Regions from separate parts of the Micromonospora sp. ATA51 genome, predicted to be linked through region 1. Evidence: riboswitches for the same ligand, from Rfam matches in the RefSeq annotation. Region 1 holds a riboswitch; the other holds the start of a gene.
What was found. Region 1 has a riboswitch for cobalamin ahead of cobN (cobaltochelatase subunit CobN). Riboswitches for the same ligand answer to the same signal wherever they lie in the genome.
Positions count from the first base shown of each region.

Region 2: linked by a shared signal. The riboswitch ahead of bluB (5,6-dimethylbenzimidazole synthase) and the one ahead of cobN (cobaltochelatase subunit CobN) in region 1 are both predicted to bind cobalamin.

Region 1 is NZ_JAEVHJ010000282.1:2,936-7,964, reverse strand. Features, by position in the region: gene cobN (cobaltochelatase subunit CobN) at 1-2,937, opposite strand, end outside; cobalamin riboswitch at 3,296-3,425, opposite strand; gene JNW87_RS29910 (hypothetical protein) at 4,013-4,351, opposite strand; gene JNW87_RS29905 (MFS transporter) at 4,518-5,029, opposite strand, start outside.
Region 2 is NZ_JAEVHJ010000366.1:520-5,548, forward strand. Features, by position in the region: gene JNW87_RS33110 (Rieske 2Fe-2S domain-containing protein) at 1-740, opposite strand, end outside; gene bluB (5,6-dimethylbenzimidazole synthase) at 894-1,514, opposite strand; cobalamin riboswitch at 1,552-1,751, opposite strand; gene JNW87_RS33120 (DMT family transporter) at 1,952-2,659, shown strand; gene JNW87_RS33125 (flavin reductase) at 2,773-3,021, opposite strand; gene JNW87_RS33130 (helix-turn-helix transcriptional regulator) at 3,417-4,184, shown strand; gene JNW87_RS33135 (DUF397 domain-containing protein) at 4,175-4,366, shown strand; gene JNW87_RS33140 (crotonase/enoyl-CoA hydratase family protein) at 4,502-5,029, shown strand, end outside.

The DNA of each region.
Region 1 (5,029 bases):
CACGTCGGCGGCGACGTGCGCCCGGACGTAGTTGTCGTCCTCGGGCTCGTCCAGCGCGGCGACCCGCCGGACCGCGTCGTCGATGAGCGCGACGACGTGCGGGAAGGCGTCCCGGAAGAAGCCGGAGATGCGGACCGTCACGTCGACGCGGGGCCGGCCGAGTTCGGCCAGCGGCACCACCTCGACGCCGGTGACCCGGCGCGATCGGTCGTCCCAGGTGGGCCGGCAGCCGAGCAGCGCGAGGATCTCGGCGACGTCGTCGCCCTGGGTACGCATGGCGCTGGTGCCCCAGACGGTGAGCCCGACCGAGCGGGGGTACGCCCCGGTGTCGGCGAGGTGCCGGGCGAGCAGCGAGTCGGCGAGCGCCACCCCGACGTCCCAGGCGTTGCGGCTGGGGATCGCCTTCGGGTCCACGGAGTAGAAGTTCCGGCCGGTGGGGAGCACGTTGACCAGGCCGCGGGTGGGCGAGCCGGACGGGCCGGGCGGGACGAAGCGGCCGTCGAGCGCGCCGAGCACCCGGTCGATCTCGTCGGTGGTCCGGTCGAGGCGGGGCACCACCTCGCGGGCGGCGAAGCGCAGCACGTCGGCGGCGTCGGGGAGCGTCCGCCCGGTGACCTCCTGGACGACGGCGTCGACCTTGCCGGCGTCCCAGCCGAGGGTCTCCATGCCGACGACCAGGCGGCGGGCCAGGGCCTCGATCAGGTCGACCGCGTCGGCGGCGGTGGCGGCGGGGCCGTCCACCACGTCGGTCAGCGCCTCGGGCAGGCCGACCCGGGTTCCGGGCGCGGCGAGCAGGGCCTGCTCGTCCAGGCCGACGCTCGCGGCGAGGGCCTGCCGCAGGCCGGGCAGGGCGCGCGCGCCACCCCACACCTGCGGGGCGCGGAGCACGGCGAGGACCAGGTTGACCCGGGCCTCGCCGCTGGGCGCCTGGGCGAGGACGTGCAGCCCGTCGCGGATCTGCACGTCCTTGACCTCGCAGAGGTACCCGTCGAGGTGCAGCACGAAGTCGTCGAAGTCCGCGGCGTCGGGCATCCGCTCGGTGTGCAGGTCGTGGTGCAGCTCGGCGGCGCGCACGAGGTCCCAGATCTGCGCCTGGACCGTTGGCACCTTGGTCGGGTCGAGGGCCTGCACGGTGGCGTACTCGTCGAGGAGCTGTTCGAGCTTGGCCAGTTCCCCGTACGTCTCGGCGCGCGCCATCGGCGGCACCAGGTGGTCGACGACGACGGCGTGGGCGCGGCGCTTGGCCTGGGTGCCCTCGCCGGGGTCGTTGACGATGAACGGGTACACCAGCGGCAGGTCGCCGAGGACGGCGTCGGGGGCGCAGCCGGCGGCCAGCCCGAGCCCCTTGCCGGGCAGCCATTCCAGGGTGCCGTGCTTGCCGAGGTGCACCACCGCGTCCGCGCCGAAGCCGCCGTCGGCGACCGGCGCGGCCAGCCACCGGTACGCGGCCAGGTAGTGGTGGCTGGGCGGCAGGTCGGGGTCGTGGTAGATGGCGATCGGGTTCTCCCCGAAGCCGCGCGGCGGCTGGATCAGCAGCACCACGTTGCCGAAGCGCAGCCCGGCCAGGACGACGTCCCCGCCGTCGGTGTAGAGCCGGCCGGGCGGCTCTCCCCAGTGTTCCCGCATCCGTTCGCGAAGCGAGGACGGCACCGCGTCGAACCAGCGCCGGTAGGTCTCCCCGGGCACCCGGGCCTCGGCGGCGGCGAGCTGCTCCGGGGTCAGCCATTCGACGTCGTGCCCGCCGGCCGCGATGAGGGCGTGGATCAGCGCGTCCCCGTGGTCGGGCACGGGCGCGCCGCCCAGCCGGTAGCCGGCGTCGGCGAGGGCGGCGAGCAGCCGTACCGCCGAGGCGGGGGTGTCCAGGCCGACGGCGTTGCCGACCCGGGAGTGCTTCGTCGGGTAGGAGCTGAGCACCACGGCGACCCGCTTGTCGGCGTTCGGCACGTGCCGCAGCCGGGCCTGGCGCACCGCGATGCCGGCGACCCGGGCGGCCCGCTCCGGATCGGGTTCGTAGACCGAGAGCCCGTCGGCGTCGATCCGCTTGAACGAGAACGGCACGGTGATGATCCGCCCGTCGAACTCGGGGATGGCCACCTGCATCGCGGCGTCCAACGGGGAGAGTCCGGCGTCGCCGGCGGCCCACTGCTCCCGGGTGCTGGTCAGGCAGAGCGCCTGGATGACCGGTACGTCGAGGGCGGCGAGCGCGCCGACGTCCCAGGCGTCCTCGTCGCCCCCGCCGGAGGCGTCGGCGGCGACCGTCCCGCCGGCGGCGAGCACCGTCACGACGAGCGCGTCGCAGCGGGCGAAGAGGTCGAGCGGTCCGGCGCCGGGGGTGAGCCCGCGCAGCGAGCCGCAGAAGATCGGCAGCGGGCGCCCGCCGGCCGCCGCGACCGCGTCGGCCAGGGTCTCGACGAAGGCGGTGTTCCCGGCCAGGGCGTGCGCCCGGTAGAACACGATCCCGACCGTGGGCCGTCCGTCGCCATCCGTGGCCCGGCCGCCGTCGTGGGCGGGGTCGCCGAGGATGCCGTACGGCGGGGTGGGCGCGGGCGGGGCGAAGCCCTCGCCGGTGAGCAGGACCGTGTCGGAGAGGAACCGGGCCAGCTGGGCCAGGTTGTCCGCGCCGCCCTCGACCAGGTACGCCAGCGCTTCGGTGGCCACCCCGGCGGCCACGGTGGAGGCCGCCATCAGCTCGGCGTCGGGCAGCGTCTCCCCGCCGAGCACCACGGTCGGCACGCCGGAGGCGAGGACGGCCGCCAGCCCGTCCGGCCACGCCTGCCGGCCACCGAGCAGGCGTACCACGGCCAGGTCGGCGCCGTCGAGCAGCGCGGGCACGGCGTCGGCGGCGACCCGGGCGGGGTTGGCCAGCCGGTAGTCCGCGCCGCTGGCGCGGGCGGCCAGCAGGTCGGTGTCGGCGGTGGAGAGCAGCAGGATGAGCACGGACAGCTCCGGAGAGTGACGCCCGGGGGCGGGTCGACCGCCGACGGGCAGGGGTGGGCGCGGGTTCAGCCGCCCGCCGGCCGGCTCACCCGCGACGCGTGGCTACGCGGACGCGGCCGGCGGCGGACCGGACGGGAGGGAACCTCAGCGGAAAGCGGCGGCGCCGGGCCGGGTCAGGCGGGCGGCGGCGCGGCGGGCCGGGCGCACGGGGGGGGCGACCGGAACGCGGTGCGGGGTGATCGGTCGTCGGCGCGTCGGTGCGCGCCGGCCGGATGCGACGATCATCGTCGATGGCGGAGCAGCCGTGCATCGGGTCCTCCTCGGGTGTCCACGCCCTGGGGTCAACTCCCGACGGCCGAAGTATCCTGGCTTCCGGATCGACGCTCACCCCCGGCCTTCCAACCGCAGACACACGGCCGTGACTCACGAGGGGGGATCGCTCCCCGGTGACAGTGGCGGGACCGCGCCGGAATCGCACCGGCTTCCTTCACTGCCGTCAGGCCGCGAATGCTGCCACACCGGCCCGCCGCGGGTCAACGGCGGGCACCTGGCTGCCCGCACCGCCACCGGCGGGCACGGACGTCAATTGCGCCGCCGACCGGACGCCACCACTCGCAATGACCACGGTCCATGCGCGAGGGTTGGACTTCCGGCCCCGCCGTACATCTGGGCCGCACCATTTCCCACCCATGGCCGTCCGGTCCGCCGACGACCCGTTCGCCCTGACGGGACCACTGCGGCCGCGCGGACGGGCTGGTGTCCCGGTCAGCATTCGACCGCCGTCCAGCGCTCAGTGCGGAATTGCCACCATCGACGCCGTCACGCTCCGACATGTCGCCGGCCGTGCCGGCTTCCCCGGGCGATCCCGACCGGGCAACGTGCGGCCCGGCGCGGCGGTCATCGGCGACGACGGCGGAAGTGTGATCGTCGACGCGGGGGGAGCCCGGCGCCCGCCCGGGAGATCCAGGGCCTGTCGCGCGCGGCCGACCTCCCCGCCGCCTCTCCGGCCACAGCGGGTGACCCGAGCCGGGGCGCAGGCAGTGCTGGCCGGCTGATCCGCCCGGGTGGCGGCCGGTCAGCGGGCGCGGCGCTCCGGGTGGGCCCGGTTCCAGGCCCGCATCCGCTCCGGGTACCCGGTGCGGGCCGCCTCGTACAGCGGGATGGCGTGCTTCTGGGCGATCTTCCCGGCGGCGCGCGGCGAGCCGGTCCGGCGGCGGATCCACTCGCCGTCGTGGGCGATCGCGACCACCGTGGTGTCGGTCGCCGTGGTCTCCGGCTCCAGGTAGAACTCCACGCCCTGCCGGCTGGTCACGAACGCCTCCAGCGCGGCCAGGTCCTCCCCGGTCGCCTCGCGGTCGAGCTTCGTCGGGGTCGTCCGGTCGACGGCCCGGGGCCGTCGGCTGAACCAGCTCATCTCCGGCTCCTCTCCTCGGCGTCCCTCCAGTGGAGCACCGGTTCCTGAGAACCGGCTGCGAGCCGGGTGGGAGTCCGCCGTGACTCGGCCCAGGTCGGCGATATGGCGGTATCCCGCCCGGGTGGTTACCGCCAGATCGCCGATCCGGCGTCCCAGCCCGGACCGGTCAGCGGGCCGGTGGGCGCAGCACCGGGACCAGGGCGAGGGTGGGCAGCAGCAGGATCGGCACGACGAGCAGGGCGCGCAGCGTGCCGACGTGGTCGCCGAGCAGGCCGAGCAGCGGCGGCCCGCCCAGGAACGCGGTGTAGCCGATCACCGCGACCACGCTGACCCGGGCGGGCGCCCGGTCCTCGTCGTCGGCGGCGGCGCTCATCCCGACCGGGAAGCCGAGCGAGGCGCCGAGCCCCCAGAGGGCGACGCCGGCGACCGCCAGCGGGCCGGAGCCGGCCAGCACCGCCAGGGTGGCCCCGGCGGTGGCGAGGCCGATGGTGCCGAGCAGCACCGGCACCCGTCCCCAGCGGTCGATGGCCACGGTGCCGGCGGTCCGGCCGAGCGTCATGCCGACCACGAAGACGCCGAAGACGGCGGCGCCGACCGCCTCGCTGACCCCGTACCCGTCGACGAAGGCGACCGCCAGCCAGTCGTTCGCGCTGCCCTCGGTGAACGCCATCACCAGCA
Region 2 (5,029 bases), on a different contig from region 1:
CCGTGCCACGGGCAGACCACGCAGTCGTGGCCGTCGATTTCCTGCACCTCGCCCTGGCCGAGCGGGCCGCTCTGGTGCGGACAGCGTTCCAGCATCACGGTGACCTCGTCACCGTGCCGGTAGAGGATCACCGAGACGTCGTCCACCTCGCGGGTGACCAGCTGCCGCTGCGGCAGCGTGGCCATGTCCGCCAGGGAGTGCCAGCCGTCGCTGATCCGGTGCAGCTCGGAGACGCTCTGGGTGGTCTGCGCCCCCTGCTTGTACGCCAGGTGCCCGCCCAGGTACGCCCCCGTGCTCGCGGCGGAGAGCCCCAGGTAGGCCAGCGCCCGGCCCAGCCCGTGCCGACCGTTCAGCCGGGCGGCCAGTGAGCCGGTGTAGAGGGCCAGCCCGATGGTGTTGGAGGCGGCGTGCGCCAGCCCGATCCGGCGCTGGTCGCGGGTGAGGCTGGCCCAGTCGTTGAGCCCGGCCACCGCGGCCGGCAGTGCGCTGACCGTACCGACACCGACCAGCGCGGTGGCGGCCCGGCGCTGCCCGGGCATCAGGTCGACCACGGCGGCGGAGATCCAGGCGCCGACCGGCACCTGCACCATCGCCGGGTGCAGCGGATGCCCGAGCCAGACGCCGTGCAGCGCGTCGCGAACCCGCTGTGGACGCAGGATGGTCTGGACCGCGCGCTGCAACCGGTCGCCCACCCGGTCCAGCGCGGAGGCCTGTTCGAGTTTCGTTATCAGTTCACGCACTCGGTCCGACTTCCCCGCAGGAGCGGCCCCAAACCGGGCGGCGACGACGAATCACCCCTCCGATACCCGGACCACCCGACGCCCACCCGCGCGTCCTCAAGATCACGCTCGACCGGAGACAGCGCGATTTTGAGGGCGGCGGCGGGGCGGGCGTCAGGCGGACCAGCGGTCGGCGTGCAGCGCGGCGGCGAGCGGGCGACCGGCGCGCCAGCCGTGGCGGACCAGGTCGGGAACGGTCTCGAGGTGGGCGACCGGGCCGAGGCAGAGCCAGGCGACCGGACGGACGCCGGCCGGGATGCCCAACAGTTCGGCCAGGAACGGCTCCCGGTAGAAGGAGACCCAGCCGACGCCGAGCCCCTCGGCGGTGGCGGCCAGCCAGAGGTTCTGGATGGCCAGGCAGACCGAATAGAGCCCGGCGTCGGCGATGGCGTGCCGGCCGAGCACGGCCGGACCACCGCGCGCGGGGTCGTACGTGACGACGACCGAGAGCGTTGACTCCAGCACCCCGTCGATCTTGATCCGGGCGAACCGCTCGGCGGCCGAACCGTCCAGGGTGGCGGCGAAGGTGTCCCGCTCGACCTGCACGTGACGGTGGAAGCGGCGGCGGGTCTCCGGGTCGCGTACCAGGATGAAGTCCCACGGCTGGGAGTGGCCGACGCTCGGCGCGGCGTGCGCCGCGGTGAGGATGCGGTCCAGCGAGTCGTCCGGCACCGGCGCCCCGGTGAACTCGGCGCGTACGTCCCGACGGCGGTGGATGACGTCGTACAGATCCAAGGCAGGCTCCCGCTGCGCTCGGCCCGGCCCGAAAGGGGCGGGCAGGCTGACGCGAGGCCGGTCTTCGGACTCCCGGATCGACGCCTGGCCGTCCGCCTTCCCAGCCGTACGGCCAGTGGCTGCGCGTGACGCGCGTGGACGGTGGCTCCCCGGTCACCGCGGCGGGCCCGTGCCGGATTTCCACCGGCTTCCCGATTCTCCCCGCTCGCGCGGGGCACCTCACATGATCGTGCCGCCGCCGATGCTAGCGCCCGCCCCGGCCGGCAGGACCGGCCCGGGGAGCGGGAAATCCGGTCGCGGCCGCACCGCCGGACCGCCATCGTGTTCCGGGTGTACGCGCATGCCTCCCGCCCCCTGCCGGTCCACCCGGCGCCCGGCTCACCGCGGCGCTCGGCGGCCCCGAGGCCGTACCGCCGCCGCTGCTGATGCTGCTCGGAATGGTCTCCACGCAGGTCGGCGCGGCAGTCGCCAAGCAGCTCTTCACGGCGACCAGCCCGGGGGGCACCACCACCCTGCGGCTCGGCCTTGGCGCACTGGTCCTGCTCGCGGCCAGCCGGCCGGGGCTGCGGCTGGGCTGGCGGGCGGCCGGGCTGGTCGGGGCGTTCGGGGTGGCCATGGCCGCGATGAACCTCGCCTTCTACGCCGCCCTGCAGCGGGTGCCGCTCGGGGTGGCGGTCACCGTCGGCTTCGCCGGTCCGCTGCTGGTGTCGCTGCTGGGCAGCCGCCGGTTCACCGACGTGCTCTGGGCAGCGCTGGCCGGCACGGGCGTGCTGCTGCTGGCCGGGCTCGGCGGGGTCAGGGTGGACGCCGTCGGCCTGCTGCTCTGCGCGCTGATCGCGGTCGGCTGGGCCGGGTACGTGCTGCTCGGCAAGGCGATGAGTGGACACGTCCCGGGCACCCGGGGGCTGGCGGCGGGGATGGCGGTGGGGGCGCTCTGCGTACTCCCCTTCGGGGTGGCGTCGGGCGGCGCGGAGCTGCTCGCCCCCGGGTCCTCGCGCTCGGGCTCGGGGTGGCGCTGCTGTCGTCGGTGCTGCCGTACTCAGCGGAGCTGGCCGCCCTGCGCCGGCTGCGGCCCGGGTCTTCGCGGTGCTGCTCAGCCTGGAACCGGCGGTGGCGGCGCTGGTCGGCGCACTGCTCCTGGGTGAGCTGCTGGCCTGGCCGCAACTGCTCGGGGTGGGCTGCGTGGTGGGCGCCGCCCTCGGCGCCACCCTGGCCCGTCGCACCTGACCCCCACCCCGGCCCGCCGCGCCCGGCGCAGTCACCGGGCGCGCGCCCAGGACAGGAATCGCTCGGCCAGATTCTCCGGCGCGGCGTGGCCGTTGAGCTGGGACAACTGCGCGCTCGCCTCGGCCATCAGGGTGCCCAGGTAGACCAGCAGCGCGATCCGGTCCTCGCGGTACTCGACCAGCAGGGACAGTCGGGCCGGCTGGCAGGGCCACTCCGCGCCACAGGCCCGGCACCGCCACAGCGGACGCATCGGCAGGTGCGGACGGGACGGGCGGCTCACCTCCCGCCGCCGTCGCGCCGCCATCCGCCGGCCCGCCAGCGCTGTGCCGGAGTCAGGTTGCCCGCTCGGCCCGGTTCGGTCGCCGGAAAGACCTGGGTGGGCCGGGTCGCCCAGCTCGGCCACTCGTTCAGCGGCGTCCGCTGCCGAGGTACCTGGATCGACCTCTCGGGCTGGTGTCGCCAGAACCGGAAACGCACGGATGGCTCCCTTCGAAGTGGTTCGAGGGGGCCGCCCCGACGTCGTTGGCGGGGCGGCCCCAGCGCTGACGCCGACCGCCGGGCTCCTCGCCTCCACCGGCCGCGCCGTCCTGCCCAACACGCTCCCTTCGGTGGTCGGACAGATACACCGCGTAGCTATATGGTCGGTGGATATTTGAGACGTCCGATGGAGGGACCGTGAACGACGCGCTGCGGGTGGCGCTCGGCGAGACCGGGCACACGACCGAATCGCTCGCCGAGCGAGTGGGCGTGGACCCGAAGACCGTGGGGCGGTGGCTCAGCGAGGGCCGCATCCCTCATCCCCGGCATCGGATCTCGGCGGCGAAGGTGCTGGGGCGGGACGTCGGGGACATCTGGCCGGACACTTCAAGACGTCGTGAGCCCGTTTGGTTCCGTCCCTGGCAGGAGATCGAGCGCGAGGCGGTGTCGCTGCGGTCTTTTGAATCCCTCGTTCTGCCGGGCCTACTGCAGACCGAGGCCTATGCCAGAGCTGTTCTCACCGGCGCCGGCACGCTGCCGAGGACCGACATCGACCGACACATCGCGTCTCGGCTCGCCCGCCAGGGCATCCTCCGACGAGAGGACCCGCCGCAGCTCACCGCCGTGATCGACGAGGGAGTTCTCCGCCGGCCCGTCGGTGGTCCGGAGACGATGCGCGAGCAACTCCACGCGCTGGTTGCCGCCTGCGCCGAACCGCACGTCCGGGTCCACGTCGTGCCGTCCTCGGTCGGCGCATACGCCGGCCTTAACGGTCCGTTCGTGATCGCGGCCTGCCCGGACCACCGACTCGCCGGCTACCTCGACAACCAGCTCCAGGGACAAGTGGTTAGCGACGTCGATGAGATCGCGGCGATAATGGCCGCGTGGGAGAACGTGCGCGGCGAGGCGTTGTCCCACTGGCAGTCGGTCGACCTCATCAGGGAAGTGGCGGAGACATGGAGCTGACGGGCGCCCGGTGGCGCAAGAGCAGCCGCAGCAGCGGCAACGGCGGCAACTGCGTCGAGGTCGCCGACAACCTCCCCGGCCTGGTCGCGGTCCGCGACTCGAAGAACCCGACCGGCCCGGCCCTCACCTTCACCCTGGCCGCCTGGCGGGCATTCGTCGCCGAGATGCGCGAGCGCTCCTGAGGCTGGCCGACACCCGCGATTCGTTCACGTCATCAGCTTCGTAGCGAACGCGGGCCTTGACCTGACCTGTTGAAGGGGCAGCACGGCGCGGCGGAAACCTGGCGTGCCGGCGTCGTCGGCGGGCATGCTGACCCGATGGGCGTACGCGTGGAGCACGACGGGCCGGTGACCACGGTGATCCTGGACCGGCCGGCGGCCCGGAACGCCGTCGACGGACCGACCGCCCGGGCCATGGCGGACGCGTTCCGCGCCTTCGAGGCGGACCCGGATGCGGCGGTCGCCGTGCTCTGGGGCGCCGGCGGCACGTTCTGCTCGGGCGCCGACCTGAAAGCCATCGGCACGCCGAGCGGCAACCGGGTCGAGCCGGAAGGTGACGGTCCGATGGGCCCCACCCGGATGCGCCTGTCCAAGCCGGTGCTCGCCGCGATCTCCGGGTACGCCGTGGCCGGCGGCTTGGAGCTGGCGCTCTGGTGCGACCTGCGGATCGCCGAGTCCGACGCGGTGCTCGGGGTCTTCTGCCGGCGCTGGGGCGTCCCGCTGATCGACGGTGGCACGGTACGGCTGCCCCGGCTGATCGGTGAGAGCCGGGCGATGGACCTGATCCTCACCGGCCGGCCGGTCCCCGCCGAGGAGGCGTACGCGATGGGCCTGGTGAACCGGCTG